Linked DNA regions of Magnetococcus marinus MC-1. Each later gene encodes a partner of the first gene's protein in a complex. Links are inferred from orthologs where the notes say so. Each region holds a gene or a part of one and is shown in the gene's direction. Other genes may lie near its edges. The genes, in order: metK and groL.

Region 1 (12,370 bases):
GTCCGGATAGTGGCTCCATTGTGTTGAACGGGCGGGATATTAGCGCCGAACCGGTGTTTAAACGGGCGCGGGCTGGTATTGCCTATCTGCCCCAAGAGCCATCGGTGTTTCGTAAATTGACGGTGCGGGACAATATTTTGTCGATTTTGGAAACCCTGCCCTTGGGCCGGGAGAAGCGTCTGCAAAAGTTGGAGTCGCTGATGTTGGAGTTGGGTGTGGCCCATTTGGCCCGCACCAAGGGTTACTCTCTTTCGGGCGGCGAGCGCCGCCGGGTTGAGGTAGCGCGGGCGTTGGCCATTGAGCCCCGCTATATTCTGCTTGATGAACCCTTTGCCGGGGTCGATCCCTTGGCGGTGGGGGATATACAGTCGATCATTCGCCATCTAAAAGAGCGGGGCATCGGCATATTGATCACAGATCATAATGTACGTGAGACGTTAGGGATCTGCGACCACTCTTACATTCTTTCCGAGGGGCGCGTGCTGGCAAGCGGCGAGCCGAGCAAGGTGGTGGAGGATGAACGGGTGAAAAAGATGTATTTGGGTGAAAATTTTAAACTCTGATCAGGATGTCGGAGTCATAACGAAAGGTTGTACTTAAGCAGCCTTCACAGTGGTACTACACAAGGGTCGGTCGTGATCTGCCCCATTGGCACGGGGTGGGGGGTCGGTTCTTTAACAGGGAGTTTGTCCATGGCTTTGGGTATGGAACTCAAGCTGCGGATGGGTATGCAACTGGTGATGACACCTCAGTTGCAGATGGCCATTCGGCTGCTACAGATGTCTAGCATGGATCTTCAGGAGTATCTTCAGGAGGAGTTGGAGAAGAATCCACTGCTGGAGCGTGAAGACGAAAACGGCAATGCGGTTGATGGCGATACAGCCCCTCTGGGTGAGGATGGCGCCGCCGTGGATGGCGCAGGGCTGGATGGCGAGAACTATATGGAGTTTATGGGCAACAACAGCTCAACTGGAGAGATGGATGGTTTCCAGATTGATGAGCCCCAGACCCCAGAGGTAACGCACCTGAGTGAGGATTTACCGTTGGATGCCGAGTGGTCCGACGTCTATTCGGATGCCGGTTCTAATTTTGAATCCCACAACAATTCACTTAATACCTCAGAAGCGCCACCGCTAGAGAACACCCTGGTGCGCAATGATACGTTGTCGGATCATCTAATCTGGCAATTGGGGTTGTCGGCGCGGGATGAGCACGAGCGAGCGTTGGGTATGGCGTTGGTGGATGCCATTGATGAGAATGGCTACCTAACCGCACCGTTGGAGAGTTTTCAGGAGACGACTGGGGCCAGTTTGGATGATCTGGAAGATGCCCTGCTCTTAATTCAATCCTTTGAACCCTCTGGGGTGGGTGCGCGCAACTTGGCGGAGTGTCTGTTGTTGCAGTTAAAGGCAGACCGCATGGCGGTGGCCCCCTATACCTCACTGTTGGCCCATTTGGATGATTTGGCGCGGCGGGATTTTCGCAAACTCAGTCGGGTCTTAAAACTTAGTGAAGAGGATCTGGCCAGCGCGGTGGCGGTGATCCACGGTTTAGACCCCAAGCCGGGTCTGGCCTATGGCAGCGATCAAACCAGTTATGTGGTGCCGGATGTCTACGTACGCAAGCAAAACGGTAAGTGGGTGGTGGAGATCAATCCCGAAACCCAACCACGGCTGCGCATTAATCGCCACTATCAGGATCAAATTTCCCGTTACGCTTCTGCCGATGACAAGCGGTTTATGACCGAATCGGCCCGCAATGCCCAGTGGCTGATTAAATCGTTGGAGCAGCGCTCTTCCACCATCTATCGGGTGGCTGAGAGCATTGTGCGTTTTCAGGAAGATTTCTTGGACAAAGGACCCGAGTATCTAAAGCCATTGATTCTCAAGGATGTGGCCGACGATATTGGGGTACACGAGTCAACCACCAGTCGTGTGACCAGCAATAAGTATATGCACACACCACGGGGCATCTTTGAGCTGAAATACTTTTTCAGCTCGTCGCTGACCTCGCAGAGTGGCGAGTCGCACTCGTCGGAGGCGGTGAAGTTTAAAATTCGTAAGTTGGTGGAGAGCGAGCCGTTGCGGCGCCCCTTCTCGGACGAAAAACTGGCGAAAATGCTCAAAGAGCAGGGCATCAATGTGGCCCGCCGGACGGTGGCGAAATATCGTGAGGCGTTGAACATACCCTCTTCGTCACGACGTAAGCAGCTGGGTGAAAAGTAGACGGGGCTAACTTTTTTTCGGTATGGCTGAGGGATCCATGGATGAGCATGGGGTGCAGACCCCACAAGTGACCAGTTTGATTGTGGTGGCGGGGCTCTCTGGAGCGGGTAAGTCCACGGCGTTGAAGAGTCTGGAAGATATTGGCTATCTCTGGATTGACAACCCACCGCTGCTGGCGCTGCCGGGCCTCATGCGTGAGTTGAGTGAGAGCACCGAAGATAGCCACGTGGCGGTGGGGCTGCATATGCGTGAGCATGGGCGAGACCCCGATGCTTGGCAGCGCTTACAGCCCATTTTGCAGGAGATGACGGCGCGGCTGGAGCTGCTCTATCTGGAGGCCGACAGCGATATTTTGGTGAAGCGATTTCGCGAAACCCGGCGGCGCCACCCTTTAGCGGGTCGGAATATGGCTGGTGGGGGGGGCGAGGCGCTACGCACCGTCAAAGAGGCGGTGGAAGAAGAACGGTTGCGTATGCAGCCGGTGCGGGCACAGGCCAATCTGGTGATTGATACCACCTATTTGCGGCCCCAGATGTTGCAGGAGCGGGTGGCGGATCTGTTTCGTATGGATGCGCACAATACGCAGGGCATCACCCTGTTTGTGCGCTCATTGGGCTTTAAGTATGGTTCCAATACCGATGCGGATATGGTGTTGGATGCCCGTTTTTTGCAAAACCCTTACTACGATTTGGCCCTGCGTGAACTGACAGGTATGGATGCGCCGGTGCGGGCATTTTTGGATAGGGATGGTGAAGCCGAGCAGTTTTTAACCCATTTGCAGGGGCTGTTTGGCTATTTGATCCCCCGCTACATCAAAGAGCGTAAATGCTATTTTACGGTGGATATTGGCTGTACGGGCGGCCAGCATCGGTCGGTTTATCTGGTGGATCGATTGGGGGAGATGCTGGGGCAGATGGGCTACCGAGTGGTGGTCCGGCACCGAGATATGCATCGCAAATCGGCCAAATAGAGGAAAACTTCCTTGGCGTTTGGTCACTCAAGTAGGATGGTGAAAAAAGTGGGGATGTAGGGTCGGTGGCCCGGGCTCAGCGATGCGTCTGGCGATTGACCTACATGGGAATTAATCAACGCCGTACTCGGATGGGTGCGGTTTATCGTGCTGTTAGGCATCACAGGAGCGTGAGGAACATGCCGCGTAACTATCTATTCTCTTCTGAATCGGTCTCTGAGGGGCATCCCGACAAAATGGCGGATCAGATTTCCGACGCGATTTTGGATGCTTTGTTGGCCCAAGATCCTTTGTCACGGGTCGCTTGTGAAACCATGGTCAGCACAGGTTTTTGCACCATTGCTGGTGAGATTACCACCAAGGCGGTCATTGATTATCAAAAAATTGCCCGTGAGACCATCAACGCCATTGGCTATACCTCGGCGGATACCATGGGCTATTCGGGGGATACGGCGGCGATTTTTGTGGCGCTGGACAAACAGTCGGTGGACATTGCCCAGGGTGTAAACGAGGGTGAGGGTATTGACCTGGACCAAGGCGCGGGCGACCAAGGCATTATGTTTGGTTATGCCTGTACAGAGACCGATGTCTTAATGCCCATGCCCATCTACTATGCCCACCGCTTGATGGAAAAACATGCGGAGTTACGTAAGAGTGGTGAGCTGGCCTGGGCGCGGCCCGATGCCAAGTCGCAGGTGACGGTGCGTTATGTGGATGATAAGCCGGTATCGGTGGAGGCGGTGGTGATCTCCAGCCAGCATAGCCCGGATGTTGACCATGACACCATTGAGAAAGAGATCATTGAAAAGGTGATCCGTGCGGTGATTCCGGCTGAGTTGCTGCATGAGGGGACCCAATATTTTATCAACCCCACGGGTCGTTTTGTGATTGGTGGTCCGGTCGGGGATGCCGGTGTGACGGGTCGTAAGATCATTGTGGACACCTACGGCGGCATGGGTTCCCATGGTGGCGGGGCCTTTTCGGGCAAGGATCCCTCTAAGGTCGACCGTTCGTCGGCCTATATGGGCCGTTATGTGGCGAAAAACATTGTGGCGGCGGGTTTGGCGGAGAAGTGCGAGATTCAGGTGGCGTATGCCATTGGGGTATCGCAGCCGATGTCGGTAATGGTGGACACCTTTGGCACCGGCAAGCTGGATGATGAGGCGATTACGGAGTTGGTGAAGAAGCATTTTGATCTGCGGCCCAAGGCGATTGTGCAGCAGTTGGATCTATTGCGTCCCATCTACAAAAAGAGTGCGGCGTATGGTCACTTTGGTCGCGAGTTGCCAGAGTTTACCTGGGAGCGCACGGACAAGGCAGCGGCCCTGCGGGCAGATGCAGGTTTGTAAGGTAGGGTAGGCGAATACGGGCTGTGCAGAGGGTTTCTGGGCAGCATGATCGGTAAAATTGGTCCCGGGCGCGACAGTGCCCGGGATTCCATTTATATGAGGGAATAGGTCGTTATGAACGTTAAGGTCAATAAAATGCAATTGGTTCCTGGCGAAGATTTTAAGGTTGCTGACATTGGTTTGGCGGCATGGGGTCGTAAGGAGATTGAGATTGCAGAGACCGAGATGCCAGGATTGGTATCGTTGCGCAGCGAGTATGGTGCAGAGCAGCCGTTGAAGGGTGCGCGGGTTGCGGGTTGTCTGCACATGACCATTCAGACGGCGGTATTGATTGAGACGTTGACGGCGCTGGGGGCGGAGGTTCGTTGGTCATCGTGCAACATTTTTTCGACACAAGATCATGCGGCGGCGGCCATTGCGGCGGCAGGGGTGCCGGTTTTTGCCTGGAAGGGTGAGACCGAGGAGGAGTATGTCTGGTGTGTGGAGCAGACCATCAAGGGACCAGATGGTTGGGTTCCCAACATGATCTTGGATGATGGGGGTGATTTGACGGAGATTTTGCATCGCCCCGAGTATGTGGAGATCATGAAGGGTGTGCGTGGTATCTCTGAAGAGACCACCACCGGGGTGTTGCGTCTGTATGAGATGGCGCAGAAGGGCAAGTTGGAGTGCCCCGCATTTAATGTGAACGATTCGGTAACCAAGTCGAAGTTTGATAACTTGTATGGTTGCCGTGAGTCGTTGATGGATGGGATTAAGCGTGCCACGGATGTGATGATCGCGGGCAAGATTGGCGTGGTGTGTGGGTATGGGGATGTGGGCAAGGGTTGTGCCCAGGCGTTCCGTGGTTTGGGTGCGGTGGTGTGGGTGACGGAGATTGACCCCATTTGTGCCTTGCAAGCGGCGATGGAGGGTTACCGGGTGGTGACCATGGAAGAGGCCGCTTCCCAGGCGGATATTTTTGTGACGGCCACGGGCAACCGGGATATTATCACCCGGGCGCACATGGAGCAGATGAAGGATCAGGCGATTGTCTGCAACATTGGCCACTTTGATTCTGAGATTGACATTGCGTCGATTCGTGAATTGAAGTGGGACAACATTAAGCCCCAGGTTGATCATGTAACCATGCCCAGTGGTAACCGCATTATTGTTTTGGCGGAGGGTCGTTTGGTGAATTTGGGCTGTGCGACGGGGCATCCCAGTTTTGTCATGTCCAACAGTTTTACCAATCAGGTGATGGCGCAGATTGAGCTGTTTAACCGGGGTGAGATGTATGAGAACCGGGTTTATGTGCTGCCCAAGCATCTGGATGAGAAGGTGGCGCGTCTGCATTTGGCGAAGGTGGGGGCCAAGCTGACCACCCTGACCCAGGTGCAGGCAGACTATTTGGGTATTTCGGTGGATGGTCCTTACAAGTCGGATCACTACCGTTACTAGAGTATCTGTGACGGTGCGGTAAAAGGGGCCTCTATCCTTGTGGTAGGGGCCTTTTTCGTGGGGAGGTGCATTCTGTCAGGTTACATGTTTAAGCAAGGCGCCGAGTGTGGTGCAAACCGCAACAGGTGTTAGAACAAGCGCAGTGGGGCACTCTGGGGAGATGGCCTGGGTTATGGGGGGTGGGGCTACTTAAAAGGGGAGCGGTGCAGACGCATCCAGACCAGATGTTTGGTAAGGGTGCGGTAGAGGGTTTCTCGCAGGGTTGCATCGGCCACATGGGCGACAATGGCACGCACCTTCTCTTGCTCGTCGGGCCGGGGGGGGGGAAGGGGGGTCTTTGGGTTTGGCGGGCGCTGTTGTTGATGACGCTTGAGCGGCCCTTGCACAAATTTCATATCCGCGACCAAAGGCTCGGGCAGGACGCGGTTTAAATGTTCCAACAACTCGGTTTTTAAAAAAGATAACTCCTGTGCCCAACTGGCAGAATCCACCCGCACCGTCAAAACCCCCTTGTTTAAGCGTACCGGTTCGGTGTGTTGGGCAATGTGGGGCGAGATGGCACGGTGCCAATATTTCCAGATTAAGCTGGCCTGTCCGGTGGGATGTTCCATCCATGGCGCGACGACTTTGCCCATAATACCCCGCAAAGCCGTGGGCGCCCCCGCTTTGCGGGGTTGGAAAGGGAGTTTAAAATCCTCGTCTCCCTTGCCATGGTTATCCCCGGCCGCCACCCCTAGTTACCATCGGTAAAGAGAATGGCTGTGCCACGCAAAACACGGTAGATGGAGGGGCCATAGATGGATTCGGTGCCGGTGACCATCTCTTTGCTCTTTTTCTCCACCACAATGGCACTTGCACCAATGTTGCGTGCCTTGGCTCGCATGTTCTCAAGGAGAAAAATATCCGAGTTGGCGGCTTCATTCCCCTGGGTCTCTAGGCGGGCAATGGTTTTGTAGGGGCGGTTGGGAAAATCGTCCAACAGCTCCACACTCGCGGTTGGCGTTAGCTGTTGGGAAGGGTTGCTTAAAGCCACATTGGTGACCGCCTCTGGAGACGTACAAGCGCTGAGTGATACAAGCAAGCATCCCAAAACAGGCATAAGCAGCGAACGTTTTATAGACATGATGACGACCTCGGTAGCGGATTGGTGCGATTTTTGTAATAGCGTATGAGAAGATGTCACCATATTGGCAGATACAGGCTCCTACGCCACACTGCCAGAGTCGTTTGCAAAGAGCGTGCAACGTCACGCATTACTCAGAAAAAGCTGGAGAAGCGCCATGGGGCTGTTTCAGTTTCACCACCGTTGGCACTATGCCACTGGTTGGATCGTGAGTTTGGGGCTGTTGGGTATGTCAGGCTGTTCCAGCCCTATTCATGAATACCCTATTCACTATAGCACACCCAGTGATCAACGGGAGGCATTGGCAGAACAAAAACGTGCCAAACCCGAGCAACCCGTCGAAGAGATGCTGGATCCTGCGCCCTTAGTGGTGCCAGAGCAAGTGGAGGTGCAGAGCGCCCCCCCGCTCCGCCATCCCCCGGTGGGTGAGGTGGTCATGCCCCAGGGTCAGGCCGTCAATGGAACCCAGGAGAGGATTCCCGAGCCACAAATCGTTGAGGCTGTCCCCCCCGCTCCAGCCATCGCACCACCTGCCCCAGCGCATGCGCCCGTAGCGCCGGAGTATGCTGCGCCAACCTATGCGCCTGTAGCGCCGGAGTATGCTGCTCCAGCGTCTCATGAAGAAGGTGCGGAGCCCTCCTATGAGGTTCCAGCGGTAAAACGCACCATGGTGCATGCCAAACCCAAACAGGTGGAGTCGGCCCCCCCCCTTGCCAAGGGTGAACTCTATTATGTGGAGTTGGGGAGCTACGCCCACCAGCTCAATGCCGACCGCCTGAAGCGGCGCGTGCAGCAGATGGGTATTCCGGTGGAGTCGCAACCCTTGGCACTGCGGGGGACCCAATTTACCCGGGTGCGGGCGGGGCCTTTTCCTTACCGTGCCGAAGCCGATTGGGCAGCCCGTGTGCTAAAAGAGGAAGGGGTGGATACCAAGCTGGTCATGGAGTGACCGGCGGTTATCGCTCTTAATCGAATAACAGACACAGAGGTGCCCCCCTTGGGAGGCACCTTTTTTGTGCTTGGGCAACCTAGTTGCGTCGTCTAAGTTGACACACAAAATGGAAAAAGCAGGTTTATGCCCCCCCTTGTGCCGCTTTTAGGCGGCCTTGGATTGTACCTTGGGTGCGGCACGTGCTATAAGAATCCTCTTCACCCGTGCGGTTTGAGCCGATCATCAGGGTTCGGTTTGCTGCAACTAAATGGAAAGATAAAGAGACGACTCATGTTCTCCGCAATTGCCCGTAAACTATTTGGCTCCCGAAATGACCGCTACCTGCGCTCTTTGCAACCGCTGGTGGACCGTATCAATGGCTTGGAGGCAGAGTATGAAGCGCTCAGCGATTCTGAGCTGACCGCCATGACCTATGCATTTAAGGCACGCCTGGAGAAAGGGGAAACCCTGGATGATCTGCTGCCAGAAGCCTTTGCGGTGGTGCGCGAGGGCAGTAAACGTGTGCTGGGTATGCGTCACTACGATGTGCAGCTTATTGGTGGCATTGTGCTGCATCAGGGTAAAATCTCTGAGATGAAAACCGGTGAGGGTAAAACCCTGGTGGCTACCCTGTCGCTCTATCTGAACGCACTGAGTGGCAAGGGTGCGCATCTGGTGACGGTCAACGACTATCTGGCCCGCCGCGATGCGGAGTGGATGGGTAAGCTCTATCAGTTTTTAGGGTTGAGCGTGGGGGTCATTATTCACGGTATCGAGGACCAACAGCGTAAAGCGGCCTACAATGCCGACATTACCTATGGTACCAACAATGAGTTTGGCTTCGATTATCTGCGGGATAATATGAAGTTTTCACTGGAAGAGATGGTGCAGCGCCCCCTGAACTATGCCATCGTGGACGAGGTGGATTCAATCTTGGTGGATGAAGCCCGTACCCCCTTGATTATCTCCGGCCCCACCGAAGACAGCACCGATAAATATTATAAAGTGGATCGGCTTATTCCTCAGTTGGAAAAAGAGCGGCACTATACTTTGGACGAAAAACAGCGCTCCGTTACCTTTACCGAAGAGGGCAATGAGCAGATTGAACAGCTCATGCGCCAAGCGGGGCTGCTGCGTGACGGGGATCTGTACGATCTGCACAATATCGAGATGGTGCACCACGTTAACCAAGCCCTCAAGGCCCACGCCATGTTTGAGGTGGACCGGGACTATATTGTTAAAGATGGCCAAGTGGTCATTATTGACGAATTTACGGGACGCATGATGCCGGGACGTCGTTACTCGGACGGTCTGCACCAAGCGTTGGAGGCCAAAGAGCAGGTGGTGATTCAAAACGAGTCCCAAACCCTTGCTTCGATTACCTTCCAGAACCTATTCCGTCTTTATAACAAACTGGCGGGCATGACCGGTACCGCCGATACAGAGGCGGCGGAGTTCCAATCCATCTATAATCTGGAGGTGGTGATTATCCCCACCAACCGGGATATGGTGCGCATCGACCGCGACGATATGGTGTTCCGCACCTTGGAAGAGAAGCTCAAAGCGGTGGCCGAAGATATTAAGGTCAGTTATGAAAAGGGCCAGCCAGTGCTGGTGGGGACGGTCTCCATTGAAAAATCGGAGATGGTCTCGCACTTTTTGAAAAAGCTGAAGATCCCCCACGAGATTCTGAACGCCAAACACCATGAGCGCGAGGCGGAAATTGTCGCCCAAGCGGGACGCCCCCGGGCCGTGACCATCGCCACCAACATGGCCGGTCGTGGTACCGATATTCAGTTGGGCGGCAACTTGGAGATGCGCCTGAAAAAAGAGATCGATCCCGAGGCGAGCCCAGCCGAGCGCACCCAGCAGGAAATTCAGATCCGCACCGAGTATGAGCAGGATAAAGCGCTGGTGCTGGCTTCGGGCGGTCTGCACATTATTGGTACCGAGCGGCATGAATCCCGCCGCATTGACAACCAGTTGCGGGGCCGGGCCGGGCGTCAGGGTGATCCGGGTTCGAGCGGCTTCTACCTGAGCTTGCAGGATGATCTTATGCGCATCTTTGGTTCGGAGCGCATGGATGGCATGTTGAAAAAACTGGGCTTGCAGGATGGCGAGGCCATTGTGCACCCCTGGATCAATAAAGCGGTGGAGTCGGCCCAGAAAAAGGTTGAGGGTCGCAACTTTGACATTCGTAAAAACCTGCTCAAATTTGATGATGTCATGAATGAGCAGCGCAAGGTGATCTACGATCAGCGTAAGGAGTTGATGGAGAACGAGGATATTCGTGATTTCATCGACGAAATCCGGGAAGAGGTGGTCCATGCTTTGGTGGATAGTCACCTCGGGGAAGATGTTTACCCTGAAGAGTGGGACGCCAAAGGCTTTAGAGAGGCGATGCTCAACCAGTTTAATCTGGACCTGAATGTGGAGTCGTGGAAGCATGAAGAGGGGGTCACGCATCTGGTTGCCAAGGAGCGCGCCATGGCCGCCGTGAAAGCCTATAGTGAGGCCCGCGAGGCCCGTTTAGGCCCGCCCTTGATGCGTTATTTGGAAAAATCCATCATGTTGCAGGTGCTTGATACGCTGTGGAAAGAGCATTTGCTCAACATGGACCATTTAAAAGAGGGCATTCATCTGCGTGGTTATGCCCAGAAGGACCCGTTGAACGAATATAAGCGCGAGGCCTTTCAGTTATTCAGCATGCTGCTGCAACGCATCCGTGAAGAGGCCATTGAGTTTTTGGGCAAGGTAGAGGTGCAGCAACCGGAAGAGGTGGCCGCCTATGAGGCGGAGCTGGCCGAGGCGCGTAATCAGCAGATGAGTCTTAACCATCCCGAGAGTGGCAGTTGGGGGGGGGAGGGTGAGGGTCCATCCAGTGAGGGTGCCCCCCATCTTCCTTTTAAGCGGGATGGGGAGAAGGTTGGGCGCAATCAAGCGTGCCCCTGTGGAAGTGGTAAGAAGTATAAGCAGTGTTGTGGTAAACTCAGTTAGGCTTGCTTGTTTGGGTATGAGCAGGCAGCACGCGGGATCTAAGCATGCGGAGCGCCCCATATCTGCTGGCACAGGGTGGGCGAGCCGGCTGGCAGGGGCCCCGAACCCCTACCAGCAAGCAGAGCCCGCATCCCTTATGGGGATGCGGGATTTCTTTACCCAGTGGACCGCGCAAGGGGAGGGGCGATGATGGGCAAACGCGTGCTGATGATCGCCTTCCATTTTCCACCTGCCATGGGTTATAGCGGCACCCAGCGGGCCTTAAAATTTTGCCGTTATCTGCCCGATTATGGTTGGCAGCCCATTGTTTTATCGGCCCATGCCCGCAGCTATGCGCAAACCACACCGGAGCAGTTGGTGGAGATTCCCCCACAGGTGCCGGTGTACCGTAGTTTTGCGCTGGATGCCACCCGTCATTTAGCGATTGCGGGGCGCTATTTTGGTTTTACGGCGCGTCCTGACCGTTGGCGTAGTTGGCGCTGGCCTGCCATTTGGCGGGGTTTGCGCATCATTCAGCGCGATCAACCGGATTTGATTTGGGCCACCTATCCCATTGCCACCTGTCACCGTATTGCCCATAGTTTAAGCCTGATTAGTGGGGTGCCATGGGTGGCGGATTTTCGGGATTGTCAGCTCAACGCGACCTTTCCCGCGCATCCGCGTCAGCGTGAGCTGTTTGGCACGTTAGAGGCGCGCCATATCAGCAGTGCCAACCGGGTGGTGGTGACGACGCCGGGCATACAGCGGTTATACAGGGAACGTTATCCCTATATGGATCCGGATAAGATTCAGGTGATCGCCAACGGTTTTGATGAAGAGAATTTTCAGGGTTTGCCTTTGGCCAGGGTAGCAGATCCGGAAAAGCCGGTGCATCTGCTGCATAGTGGTATTATCTATCCGGGTCAGGATGAGCGAGACCCGGTTACGTTATTGGAGGTTTTGGGGCGGTTGCACCGTTTGGGGGTGGTGGGTCCGGAGACTTTGCAGATCACCTTTCGGGGCAGTGGAATGGAGGAGTATCTTCAGCAGCAGATTGATCAAAATGGGTTGCGTAGCATGGTGCGGTTGGCCCCTACGCTGCCCTATGCGCAGGCTCTGGAGGAGATGGCGCAGGTGGATGCGCTGTTGTTGTTGCAAGGGGCCCATTTTAATGATCTGATTCCGGCCAAGTTGTTTGAGTATTTGCGCATGGGCAAGCCTATTTTGGCGTTGGGGGATGTTCAAGGGGATGCGGCGGATTTGATGCGAGCGGCGGGGTTGAGCAGCATATGGTCGTTGCACGATGCCACGGCCCAGGAGAATGCATTACCGGCGTTTGTGGAGCAGGTACGTAGC
Region 2 (12,371 bases), 3.8 Mb from region 1 along the record:
CGATTTTTGAAGCGTTTACGCAGGCGGATTTATCGGTAACGCGGCAATTTGGTGGCACGGGATTGGGGTTGACGATTAGTCGTCATTTGGTGGCGTTGATGGGTGGGGATATTCAGGTTGAGAGCACCATCGGTCAGGGCAGTCGGTTTTGGTTTGAGATACCCATTGACGAGCCGGTGCAGAGGCAGCCACTTTCGATTTTGGAGCCGCGTCCTGTTCTTTATTTAAATGGCATGTCGCCGAATCATGCAGAGGTTTTGCGGCATCAATTACTGCATCACTGTGAGGAGATCCGCTATTCGCATGGTGAGGGGGAGTTAGGGGCGCAGCTTATGGAGGCTGCTCCTGGTTCGGTTGTTTGGTTGGAGAGTGGGCATGATCCTACGGGGGCTTTTCGTTTGTTAGAGTCGTTACGCGGGCAGTATGGTAAGAGGGGTTTTCATTGGATTGTTGCGGGTTGGGAGTCTGTTGAGAAGTGTTTGGAGCAGGCTAATTTCTTGGGTAGTCATTATATACAGAAGCCGCACAGCATGGGGCAGGTATTACAGTTATTGATGGATGTGTTGGGTATGCAGCGGGTGGTATTGGCGCCGAGGGTTGATATGGATTTACAGACGCCGATTACGATTTTGTTAGCGGAGGATAGTCCGGACAATGTGTTATTGGTTGAGCGTTTTTTAAAGAAGACGGCGTATCGATTGGATGTTGTGGGTAATGGTCGTGAGGCGTTGGAGTCGGTGAAGAAGCATCATTATGATTTAATTTTGATGGACATTCAGATGCCGGAGATGGATGGGTTGAGTGCGACGCGCACGTTACGTTCGTGGGAGCGTGAGCAGGGGACGCCGCGCACGCCTGTATTGGCATTGACGGCGCATGCGTTTCGTGAGGATCGGGAGGCGAGTATTGAGGCGGGTTGTGATGGGCATTTGACTAAGCCATTTAAGAAGGATGAGTTATTGAAGACGATTCAGCGGCATGCTTTACCGCACATGCAGCGGTCTTAGGTAGGGGCTGATGGGTTAGCGGTGATCTTTGCGTGTGTTTGAATGCCCTTATGTCCAGGGAGTCTCATTATTAAAAGGGATTGGGGGGAAGCTCTGCTTGCCCGCCCAGCGGGGTTCGGGTGAAGCCCTGAGATCTTTTGATCTTTTGTAAGGCCCCGTACCGATGGAGCAATATTCGAGTGATCTTGAATGCCTTTATGCCCAGGGAGTCTCATTATTAAAAGGGATTGGGGGGTCTGGGGGGAAGCTCTGCTTGCCCGCCCAGCGGGTGCAGGGCGGCGCCCTGCCGGGTCTGGGCGGAGCCCAGTGGGGTTCGGGGCGAAGCCCTGAGATCTTTTGACTTTTTTAATCTTTTGCTCTTTTGATCTTTTGTAAAGCCCCGTACCGATGGAGCAAGGGTGCAGGGGTCTTATTAAGAAAGCACGGGCTGTGTAGGAGCGCGGTACGGGGCATAGGGTAGCGATGTCACGCGCCAGCGTGGCGGGCGGTTAGGCTCACGGGCGCTGGGGGGAAAACTTGGGCTCACGGGCGCTGGGGGGAAAACTTGGGCTCACGGGCGCTGGGGGGAAAACCGCTCAACACCCCCAACCACAGCCCGGAACGACCCCCCCTGGGGCATTTGGCATTCCCTAATGGGGGAACATTGAAAAAAGACTCAATGTTCCCCCATTAGGGAATTAAAAGGCTGGCTCGCTGGTCGCTAAGCTGCAAAAAGCCGCAGCTTAGCTCCCCTAGCGAAGGGCGAGCCTAAAAGCAAAAAAAAGTCAAAAGATCAAAAGATCAAAAGATCAAAAGATCAAAAGATCAAAAGCAAAACCCTGGGGGGAGACAGAGAACTTCTCCCCCCAGACCCCCCTCTAACCTTTTTTTAATCATAAAAACCATACCGTTCAGTGCCGATCCTTGAGAACATGCAAAAAAAATCAAACGATTAAAACAAAAACCCTATACCAAAATCTCAATACTCCCCCTCCCCATCACACCGAACGATTCAACAAAAATAGACTCTACCCCTAAGCCCATAGCCCCCTCATCCAATTTACGCTAAATTAACACACTAAAACCCTAGCACCCTCGATCCCCCAGGAGACCCCAATGCACGCCCGCATGCACGTCACCATCATCGGTACCGGCTTCGCCAGCATCGCCGCCATTAAACAACTGCGGAAACTGGATGCCCTAAAAAAACTACAGATCACCGTTATCGCACCCAAACCCTGCTTCGTACACCTGCCCAGTATGATCTGGATCCCCTCTGGACTGCGCCGCGCCGAAGATGTCACCGTCGATCTAACAAACTTTTTTAAACATATGCAGGTTAACTATATCCCCGCAACCGTCGCCCAAATTACCCATAAAGGGCGTACCGTCATCACCACCCAAGGGGAACATATCCCCAACGATGGCCTTATCATCGCCAGCGGCGGTACCTACCTGCAAAAAGCCCCCGGTATCGAATATACCCTCAACCCCTGCACCGGCCTAACCGCCTCCGAACGGGTGCGCGACCGCTTGCAAAAAATGCCCGGCGGTACCATCGCCTTCGGCTTTGCCGGTAACCCCAACGAACCCACCGCCGTACGCGGCGGACCCATGTTTGAGTTCCTATTCGGCATCCATACCCAACTCAAACGCGAAAAACGTCGCCAAGATTTTAAACTGATTTTCTTTAACCCCATGCTGGAACCCGGTAAACGGCTCGGCCCCAAAGCCGTTAAAGGTATGCTCAATGCCATGCAACAACGCGGCATCGAAACCCACCTCGGCCACAAAATTAAAGCCTTCGGCCCCGATTTTGTACGCACCGAAGGCGGCGAGTTCGCCGCCGATATGACCCTGTTTATCCCCGGTATGCGCGGCCTGCCCCTCTACGAACAGAGCGACCTGCAACTCTCCCCAGGTGGATTTATCCAAGGCGACCAATATTGCCGCGCCGAAGGCGTGATGCGTACCTACGTGGCTGGCGATGCCGCTAACCTACCCGGCCCCGATTGGAAAGCCAAACAAGGCTATGGTGCCGGTATGCAAGCAACCGCCGCCGCCTCTAACCTGTATGACGAATTGCTGGGCCGTCCCATCGGCGCAACCTACCGCAATGAACTCCTCTGCGTGGTCGATACCCTCGATCGCGGCATGTTTGTACAACGCTCCCCCAAACTTAACCTTATCCTCCCCCCCATGCGCAGCATGCACTACATCAAACAGTTCATGGAGTGGAAAAATATCGCCCCCCTGCGATAAATCAACCAACATGTCATGCCATAACAAGCCCCGCCAACAACGGCGGGGCTTTAACACCCCGCCAAACGCCAACCCAACCACCCTACCTAGTTAACGAGCAACTGGTGCACTGCGGTGATCATCCAACAGCCCCTCATCAACGCCTTGGCCATCCGTATACTCGCCATCCCTGATAGGCTGCCTATGAAATCAGACCCCTAACAGAGCATGGATAGACTTTTACCAGGGGCTGCTTTAGAGTACCGCCTTCGCTAAAGTATGGGCCAAGCACCAGACGCGATAAAAAAAATGTGCCCGGCCCCATTTTTTTTTGCCCATGGGGTTGCAATCCCAACCCGGCATCACTACATATGCAACAACAGCGAATCAAAACCGGTTCCATGGGAACCGATCATATAGATGTTAAACTGGATCTTTCGGAGGCAATCACATGTCGATCAATTTTCGTCCGCTGCATGACCGTGTTGTTGTAAAGCGTACCGAGTCTGACGCCAAAACGGCTGGTGGTATTATTATTCCCGATACCGCTAAAGAGAAGCCCGTTCAAGGCGAAGTACTGGCCGTGGGTAGCGGTGTGGTGAACGATGCAGGAAATGTCCGTCCCCTGGAAGTCAAAGTGGGCGACAAAGTGCTCTTTTCTAAATATGGTGGCACTGAAGTTCGTATCGATGGCGAAGAGCTGCTGATTATGCGCGAATCCGACATCGTGGGTATCCTGGGCTAAGCCCAACACCCTACCTGAACCCATACTAAAAAAACGCGCCTTGCGCATTTATGAAATCGGTAAGAGGAAGCAACCATGGCTGCCAAAGAAGTAAAGTTCGGCGAAGCTGCACGCGCCAAAATGCTGAATGGTGTTAATATCCTGGCTAACGCTGTTAAAGTCACCCTGGGCCCCAAAGGCCGCAATGTGGTGCTGGACAAATCCTGGGGCGCCCCCCGCATGACCAAGGATGGCGTCTCCGTTGCCAAAGAGATCGAACTGGAAGATAAGTTTGAAAATATGGGCGCACAAATGGTGCGTGAGGTCTCCTCCAAAACCGCCGATGTGGCCGGTGATGGTACCACCACCGCCACCGTGCTGGCCCAAGCGATCATCCGCGAAGGCATGAAAGCGGTTGCCGCTGGCATGAACCCCATGGATCTGAAGCGCGGTATTGATCTGGCTGTCGAAGCCGTGGTTGTGGGTCTGAAAGGGATCTCCCGCGAAGTGGCTAACTCCCAAGAGATCGCCCAAGTGGGCGCGATCTCCGCCAACTCCGATAAAGTGGTAGGCGACATGATCGCTGAGGCCATGGATAAAGTTGGTAAAGAGGGTGTTATCACCGTGGAAGAGGCCAAAGGCCTGGAAACCACCCTGGATGTGGTGGAAGGTATGCAGTTTGACCGTGGCTACCTCTCCCCCTATTTTGTCACCAACGCCGACAAAATGTTGGTGCAAATGGAGAATCCCCTGATCCTGTTGGTGGAGAAAAAAATCTCCAACCTGCAACAGATTCTGCAAATCCTGGAAGGCGCTGTGCAATCCTCCCGCCCCCTGATGATTATCGCCGAGGATGTTGAGGGCGAAGCCCTCGCTACCCTAGTGGTCAACAAGCTGCGTGGCGGCCTGAAAGTGTGCGCCGTCAAAGCCCCCGGCTTTGGCGACCGTCGTAAGGCGATGATGGAAGATATCGCAACCCTAACCGGTGGCGTGCTGGTTTCTGAGGATGTGGGCGTTAAGCTGGAAAATGTCACCATGGATATGCTGGGTATGGCTAAATCCATCGTCGTGACCAAAGAAGACACCACCATCATCGACGGTGCTGGCGACCACGAAGCCATCAAGGCCCGTGTCAACCAGATCCGTGCACAAATTGAAGAGACCTCCTCCGATTATGACCGTGAGAAGCTGCAAGAGCGTCTGGCCAAGTTGGCTGGCGGTGTCGCGGTAATCAAGGTTGGTGGTGCGACTGAAGTTGAAGTGAAAGAGCGCAAAGACCGTGTTGATGACGCCCTGCACGCCACCCGCGCCGCTGTGGAAGAGGGCATTGTTCCTGGTGGTGGTGTGGCCCTGCTGCGCGCCCGTGAAGCCTCCCTGACCAACCTGCAAGGTGCCAACCATGACCAACAGGTGGGCATCAACATCGTGACCCGCGCCCTGGAAGAGCCCCTGCGCATCATCGCTTCCAATGCCGGTGCTGAGGGTTCCGTGGTGGTTAACCGTGTGGTTGAGACCAAAGAGACCAACTTTGGCTTCAACGCCGCCACCGGCGTGTATGAAGATCTGGTCGCCAGCGGTGTTATCGACCCTGCCAAGGTTGTGCGTCATGCCCTGCAAGCTGCGGCTTCCGTTGCTGGCTTGATGATCACCACCGAAGCCATGGTTGCTGAACTGCCTAAAGATGAGCCTGCCATGCCCGGCGGTGACATGGGCGGTATGGGCGGCATGGGCGGTATGGGCGGCATGATGTAAGAGCTGGTCCGATCCAACCTGTGATCGCATTTGAGTAAAAAATGCCCTCAACCCTCTGGTTGGGGGCATTTTTTTTAAACCTAGGCTGGCAACAGCCCACTACGAGGTGTGTTATGGCGTCGATTATGTTGGTATGCAGCGACCTGCTCAACCGCGTACAGCTGGAATCGAGCTGGAAAGCCGCAGGCTTGGCCATGGTTAATGCCAGCCAAGGGGAAAGCCCCCACATTATTGTTTTGGATCTCAGCCCAGAACAAGCCCTGCACCAGATTGCCCCCCTTAAAGCCAGCCATCCTGATGCCCAGTTGGTTGCCTTTGGCCCCCACCTCCAGGGTGAACGCCTACTAGCGGCTAAGCAACAGGGAGCCGACCTGGTGGTGGCCCGTAGCAGCGTGGTGGAGCGGGTAATCAAATTGGCGCAAGCCCACGCCCAAGCTTAATCCAGCCACTTTAGCGGCCATTTTGGTAGATCTGCCACATCTGCTCCCAAGCCTGCATCAGATCTGTGGCCATTAAGGGCGCATCAAACAGGGGGGAAGCCAGCACCTGCTGGCGCAAACCGTGTCGCAGTTGGGCCAAGGCGGGCAGATCCTTGGCAAAGGCGATCACCTTCTCCACATAGGCGTGGCGATCTTGGGCGATCCAGTGGGCCAACCCGGCATGCTGAAGAATACTCTCCCCTTGGTGAGCCATAAAGCGGTTGCCCTGCAAGGTTACCAGGGGTACCCCCATCCATAACCCTTCGACACTGGTGGTACCACCCGGAAAGGGAAAGGGGTCCAACGCCATATCCACCCGATGATAACAGCGAAAATACCCCTCTCGATCCGATCCCCCCTCCAAAATCAACCGCTCTGCGCCAATGCCTAGGGCCTGAAAACGGGCGTAGAGCTGCTGGGCAACCTCAGCATTGGCATAGATCCCCTGTTTAAGGTAAAGACGGCTGCTCGGTAATCGCTGAAGAATCTCCGCCCAGCAGCTTAGTACCTCATCGTTGATTTTGGTAAGCTTGTTAAAACAGCCAAAGGTCACAAAGCCCTGCTGCAAGGCTGGTAGAGCATTGACCTCTAGCTCAAGATCGGGCGGGGTAAAACAGAGATGACTATGGGGTAGCTGCCACATTTTTTCCACGTAGTGGGCGGCCTCATGGGCACGCAAGGTGTAAGGATCACCCATAATATAGTCTATCTGGCTCACCCCTGTGGTGGCCGAATAGCCCAGCCATGTGACCTGAATGGGGGCCGGTTTCCAAGCAAACAGGGCCAACCGATTTTTAGCGGTGTGGCCCGCCAAATCCACCAAAATATCAATGCCATCCTGCCGGATGAGCTGAGCCACTTGGGCATCACTCATAAACTCAATATCCCGCCAATGGGCCATGCGACTTTGTAGACGTTGGGTCAGTGCATCCCCCGGTGGACCACTGTTATAGGCGCACAACATAATGCGCTGACCATCCATGGCATGCACGATAGACTCTAAAAAATAACCCACCGGGTGACCACGCAGATCGGGCGAAACCAACCCCACCCGCAGGGGTTTTGGGGGGCTGGCGGGTACCGCGTGCGCAAAGGGCTTGGCCCGCCCCGCAACCAATTGACCAAAGGCGCGGGCTTGCGCCAACATCTGCGCTTGATGGGCATCTGGCAGATAGTGGGCTAAAAAAAGTTGATGGGTGCGTGCCTCTAAATTTTCGGGATCCAACAACACCGCTTGATCATTACACTGTTTGGCTTCTGCAAGCTGAGCGCTGTTGCGGTAGAGGGTACCTAACTGTAGATAGCTTTCACATTGGGGTTGTTGCTGTAAGGCTGCATGAAAACATTGAATTGCCTGGGTGAATTTTAGTTGCCGTGCATAGACTTGCCCTAGGGTATTACGCAAAGCCACCTGCTGTGGATGGTGCGCGATGGCCTGCTCAAGCAGGGCTTGCGCCTCATCCAATTGCCCGATCTGTAGACAAAGCACCGCAAGGTTATAACCGGTAAAAAGATGGTTGGGGGTGACCGCATTGGCATGACGAAAAAGGTGCAGAGCCTCGGTATAACGCCCCTGACGGCCATAGATAACCCCCAGATTAAGCTGGCTAAGCAGGTGATCGGGCAGGTTTTGACGAAACAGCGTCTCGGCTTCGGCCAAGTTACCCTGATCCATCAACAGATTGGCCAGGGCAAAGCGCAACGGTTGGGATTGGGGATGTTCAACCAAACGCTGCCGTAAGTAGGCTTCGGCGGCGGTGTGCTTGCCAATCTGTTTGAGCAGCCCCACAAGATGCAGCAAAAGATCCAGATCTTCGGGCAACATTTGGGCGAGCTGTTGCAGTTGCTCGGTGGCCTCCTGGATGCGGCCTTGCTGCTCCAACCGTTGCGCCATGGCGCGTAGGGGCTGTGGATTGTCGGGCTGCAAACGATAAGCGTGTGCCCAGCAGCTTAGCGCCCCGTTAACCTCACCATAGTGGGCCAAGGTTTCTGCCCACTGCTGCCACAGCAAGGGATCCCCATGGGTTGCGGCCAATAGGTGTTGCATGAGCTGTTGAGCCGGTTGCTCACGCTGCAAGGTTTTATAAAGGATAAAGAGCTGCTGCTGACACTGGGGATGTTGTGGTGCCAAGGCCAACACGCCCTTGTAGTACTGCTCGGCCTCTTGCCACTGCTGTTGATAGTGGGCGTGTATGCCCAAATTAAGCTGGGCGGTTACAAAACCAGGATCACCAGCGGGGACGTCCTGAAACAACACCATCGCCTGCGCCGTTTGGCCCTGCTGGAGATGATGCATTGCCTGTGTAAACGCTGGGACGGATGAAGGGTTCTGCACAGTCACCAAGGGACCTCACAACAAACAAGGGGGATGAGCAGGGTTTGCATTAAAAAATTTTAGCCCATCGCGTTTTATTAAGAGCGATCGAAAAGGGGCAATCTCTCTTCCAACAAAGCCGACCACACCACCATGGAGCAAACCTATGATGCCTCATCGTCCTAGCAACAGCAAGTGACAGCCACGGCACTCATTCCATGTTCCGTTCATACAATGGGTTAAATTTACCAATTTTTGACATGATCTTCGCTGAGAAAAAACGTTCATAGGATCACTCTGTTTGTTTTTTCGAAAGTTATTGATAACAAAAGGAAACCTAAAGCTTTCCTAATCTGGGTCGATAAGATACCTAAGCAGGCTGCCATGGGTTAGATGGCACCCATCCTGACCGCACAGTTGGCTGTGGCATAGGTCAGTCAACGGCGCAGGAGGCTTTCCTGACACAGAGGAGGGAATACGATGAATGGTCTAAAATTCCTGGTTTTAATGGTGGCCGTGGGGCTGCTGAGTGGCTGTGCCATGGTGACGCCCCAGCGCACCACTGGGCCGAGTAAGGTTGCCACTCAAGGATGGGCAGAGTACACCCAATCGCGGGCTGCGTTTGATGAGGTGGAACCCTTTTTAACCACGGTTGAGCAGCTTCAGGCATTGGGTTTTGATCCCCTGGGTGAGCAAGGGGTGTTGCACTTGAAGGTGCATGAGATCGAGCCCCTGCTGCGGGAGGGCTGGGAGGTTGCCGGTGGTCTGCCCCAAGGGGTGCAGGAGTGTCAAGCGGCTGGTGAGGGGTGTTATGCTTATCTATTGCAGGCGCAAGTGCGTAAGCAGGATCTAGGCGTGGCTGAGGATGCCCCTTTTCGGGCGCTATTCTTGGTTAAACGGGTGCCTGCTGTTAAAGAGGATTTGGTTGTCTATAAAATGTGGGATACCAAACCCCATGCCCAGTTGTTGCGCGGGCGCACCCTGGATGGCTGGAAAAAGCTGATGCAGCTTGCTCGTATGTAGCGGATTTAACGCAACCACTACGGACAAGGGGGCTTTGTGGTGATCACAAAGCCCCCTTTTTTTACGGGGCATGTTTCTCAACTCTCGCCGTTCGTTTCGGTCAGAAAATAATGTTGTGAATCAAGCGGTTCGTGTTGCATTTTGTTGTTTTGTAAGGGCTCTGGTCGTTCTGTTTGGGCAAATACCCGGTTAAGATTAGCATGGGAGTGGGCACGATGGCCTGTCCCTTGGTATGCTGTCTCAAGAAGTTGGCCTCGTCCCTGAGCTATATTGCTGATTCGACACCACAATTATAGCCTATACGGGCCAGCTTTGTCCCTGATTTGCTTGGATCTACTCACTCTAACAGAGCGGTAAATGTACGGCGAAACTTGAGCATGTTTAAACCACCAGCACCAAACAGACCACCACCCCGCTCAACCGAGGGGTAGAGACTTCCTTTATGCTCCACACCGCCTTAAGCCAGGTGGCGACGCTGCCAGAAGGGATGCTCGCACCAGCGCCGCTCCCGCCCATAGTGGATCTGTCGCTCTTGAACAAAAAGACGCTGGCTCTCCTGCAAAGCCAAACCGTGGCGGGTCAGCGCCCCGGCATCCCCCTGTAGATGATCCGCCAAGGCGTGACCCGCCGCTATGCCATCGGCCAACGCCCCATTAATGCCCGAAGCACTCAACGGATCCAATCCCAACGCAGCATCCCCCACCGCCACCCAGTCCCGACCCACCACCTGTGGTAGCCATCCCACATGCGCCGCATAGGGGCGTACCCGCGCTTCTAACCCGCTTACCCCCTGCCCTCCCCATAAGCTCTGTGCCAACAAACCATCAAAAACCGACCCTTGCACCAACCCCTGCTGCCTGCCAATCTCCACATCGGTCAAAAAGACCACCACCGCCTGATCCCCCGGTATACCCGCCACAAACCACCATCCATGGGGGGTAGCCTCCACATAAGAGAGGTGCTTTAACCAACTCTCTTTCGCTAAGGTTCCCAACCGTAAATAGGCCGTCAAACGATCCTGTGGTTGCCACCTCACCCCTAACTTGCCCGCCAAATGCGCACCCCGGCCCGAGGCATCTACCAAAACCCGGTAATCATGACGCTGCGCCCCCCCGCCCGGCTCGCTCAACGTAACCCGGTAGCCCCCCTGGGCGATGGGCTCTAACCGGGTCAAATTTGCCACATGCAAATCAATACCCCGATGCTCTGCCGCCTGCCGCAGTTGTTCATCAAATCGATGCCGGTTGAGATGCCAACCATGGCCCCGACCCTGCATCATATAGTCATTTTCCGCTAGCTCGGCCCCACCCCATCGCCAACGAATACCCCGACACACCCAATGCTGCCCCTGCTCCAACAACTGGGGTAGCTCCAGTTGCCGCAACAGGGGCGCCACATCCGGTGAGGCCGACTCGCCGGTTTGATAGCGCGAGTGGGGCAGCGGACGGTGTAACAGCGTAATCTGTGCCACCCCCCGCTGCCGTAAGGTCAAGGCCGTGGCCACACCCGCTGGACCCGCCCCCAGAATCAAGACCCTTTCCATCAGCTATCCGTACTATCCAAACCAGCACGGGGTAGCGTACGCGCTACCTCCACTAACAACGGCTGCTCTGGATCACGGCTCACATTGATAATAAAACCAAGCTCCTTCCAGTGCTCCACCATCTGCATATAGGTGGGAAAGGTCAGGTAAGAACCCCCATTCATATTATAATCCTCCCCAACCCAGGCCACCTGCTTGATCTGCTTACCCTCCACCAACTGCTGCAAAGGCTGACTAAAATCAATCTCTTCCTTCAGCGGCGTGTAGACATTTAAAGGACGCTGAGCCGGCCACCACCACAAAGTGCGCCCCTGAATGGGTTGAGAAGAGCAGAGGTTAAAATCGGCCTGCCAGGGAATGGCCATAAACTTGGTCACATCTCCCGGCTCCAAACCCACCAGGGGGTCCCAATCCAAGGAGAGCGGAAAAGTAATCTGGGGTTTTTTGCGAATACGCAGAGGCTCGGCATAGATCTGCGGCAGACGCGACACCCAGGTCATCTCAATGCCCGGTGAAAAGGGACCACCCACACAGTTCTCCAACACGCCACGGCTGATGGCCTCGCCCGGATGGTTAACCGGGGCGGATTCGGTGCGAAAATAGCCGTTGGCCCACTGCTCCAACATAAAATATTGGGTATCGGTCAACCGCATGTAGCGAGATTTGGTCTCGTTGGTGGTACCAATACAGCCATCCCCCGCCAAATAGGGCATCATGGTGCCACCACGGCTGGGATCAATGAGCACGTTCTCATCCCCCGGGGCCCGCAGATAGTTGAGAATACGTTGCCGCATGGGATCATATCCCGGATCGGGATCACCCAGCACATCATACTGCAAACGGTGGGGCTTGGGCGGAATCGCCACCACCCAAGGATAGCCATCACCCCGTTTAATTAGGGGTAAAATCTCATCGACAAAAGAGGGCTTATAGCCATCCGCCCCCTTTTTCCACATGCCCTGGGCAAAGATGTCAGGACGAGCCCCCAACTTACAGACCGCCGTATCAAAGATGGTGTCGTACAGCGTCACCATATTGGCCACCTCTGGCGCATAGGCCGGTGGTCCGGCAATGACCCACGCCCCCTTGGCCTCGATCACCTGTCCATCCTCTAGGGTAATTTGGGCATCTACCGGGCCATCTGAGGTATCATCAAACCAACCATCATTATTGGCGTAGGCGGTGATTTGGCAGTTATCCTTACTCATCTGGCAACCCGAGCGCCCATGTCCACCCACCACCAATAGGTTCCCCTTGGCATCAAAGCTTAGATCGCCCAACGTGGTAATGGCGTAGGGTTTGGTGTGGG

The links.
Region 2: the proteins of metK (region 1) and groL are in contact, whole or in part, in a cryo-EM structure (PDB 8P4O), measured with the Escherichia coli proteins. The link is inferred for Magnetococcus marinus MC-1 from one-to-one orthologs.

The regions. Positions count from the first base shown.
Region 1 is NC_008576.1:4,142,909-4,155,278, reverse strand. Bases 2,475-5,459 are described here. They hold metK (methionine adenosyltransferase), read left to right. Parts: upstream 2,475-3,374; coding sequence 3,375-4,544; downstream 4,545-5,459. Other genes in these bases: ahcY (adenosylhomocysteinase), read left to right, coding at 4,659-5,459; rapZ (RNase adapter RapZ), read left to right, coding at 2,475-3,195. Outside these bases: lptB (LPS export ABC transporter ATP-binding protein), read left to right, coding at 1-563; MMC1_RS17055 (RNA polymerase factor sigma-54), read left to right, coding at 693-2,225; more of rapZ, read left to right, coding at 2,248-2,474; more of ahcY, read left to right, coding at 5,460-5,984; MMC1_RS20595 (DciA family protein), read right to left, coding at 6,170-6,715; MMC1_RS17030 (hypothetical protein), read right to left, coding at 6,718-7,107; MMC1_RS17025 (SPOR domain-containing protein), read left to right, coding at 7,265-8,056; preprotein translocase subunit SecA, read left to right, coding at 8,330-11,035; MMC1_RS17015 (glycosyltransferase), read left to right, coding at 11,222-12,370. UniProt on the Escherichia coli protein: Catalyzes the formation of S-adenosylmethionine (AdoMet) from methionine and ATP.
Region 2 is NC_008576.1:329,617-341,987, reverse strand. The notes cover bases 3,390-6,375. They hold groL (chaperonin GroEL), read left to right. Parts: upstream 3,390-4,047; coding sequence 4,048-5,703; downstream 5,704-6,375. Other genes in these bases: MMC1_RS19435 (tetratricopeptide repeat protein), read right to left, coding at 6,154-6,375; MMC1_RS01555 (hypothetical protein), read left to right, coding at 5,817-6,143; groES (co-chaperone GroES), read left to right, coding at 3,679-3,972. In the rest of the region: MMC1_RS01575 (response regulator), read left to right, coding at 1-1,007; MMC1_RS01570 (NAD(P)/FAD-dependent oxidoreductase), read left to right, coding at 2,103-3,248; more of MMC1_RS19435, read right to left, coding at 6,376-8,478; MMC1_RS01545 (hypothetical protein), read left to right, coding at 8,977-9,519; MMC1_RS01540 (NAD(P)/FAD-dependent oxidoreductase), read right to left, coding at 9,977-11,062; MMC1_RS01535 (LodA/GoxA family CTQ-dependent oxidase), read right to left, coding at 11,062-12,371.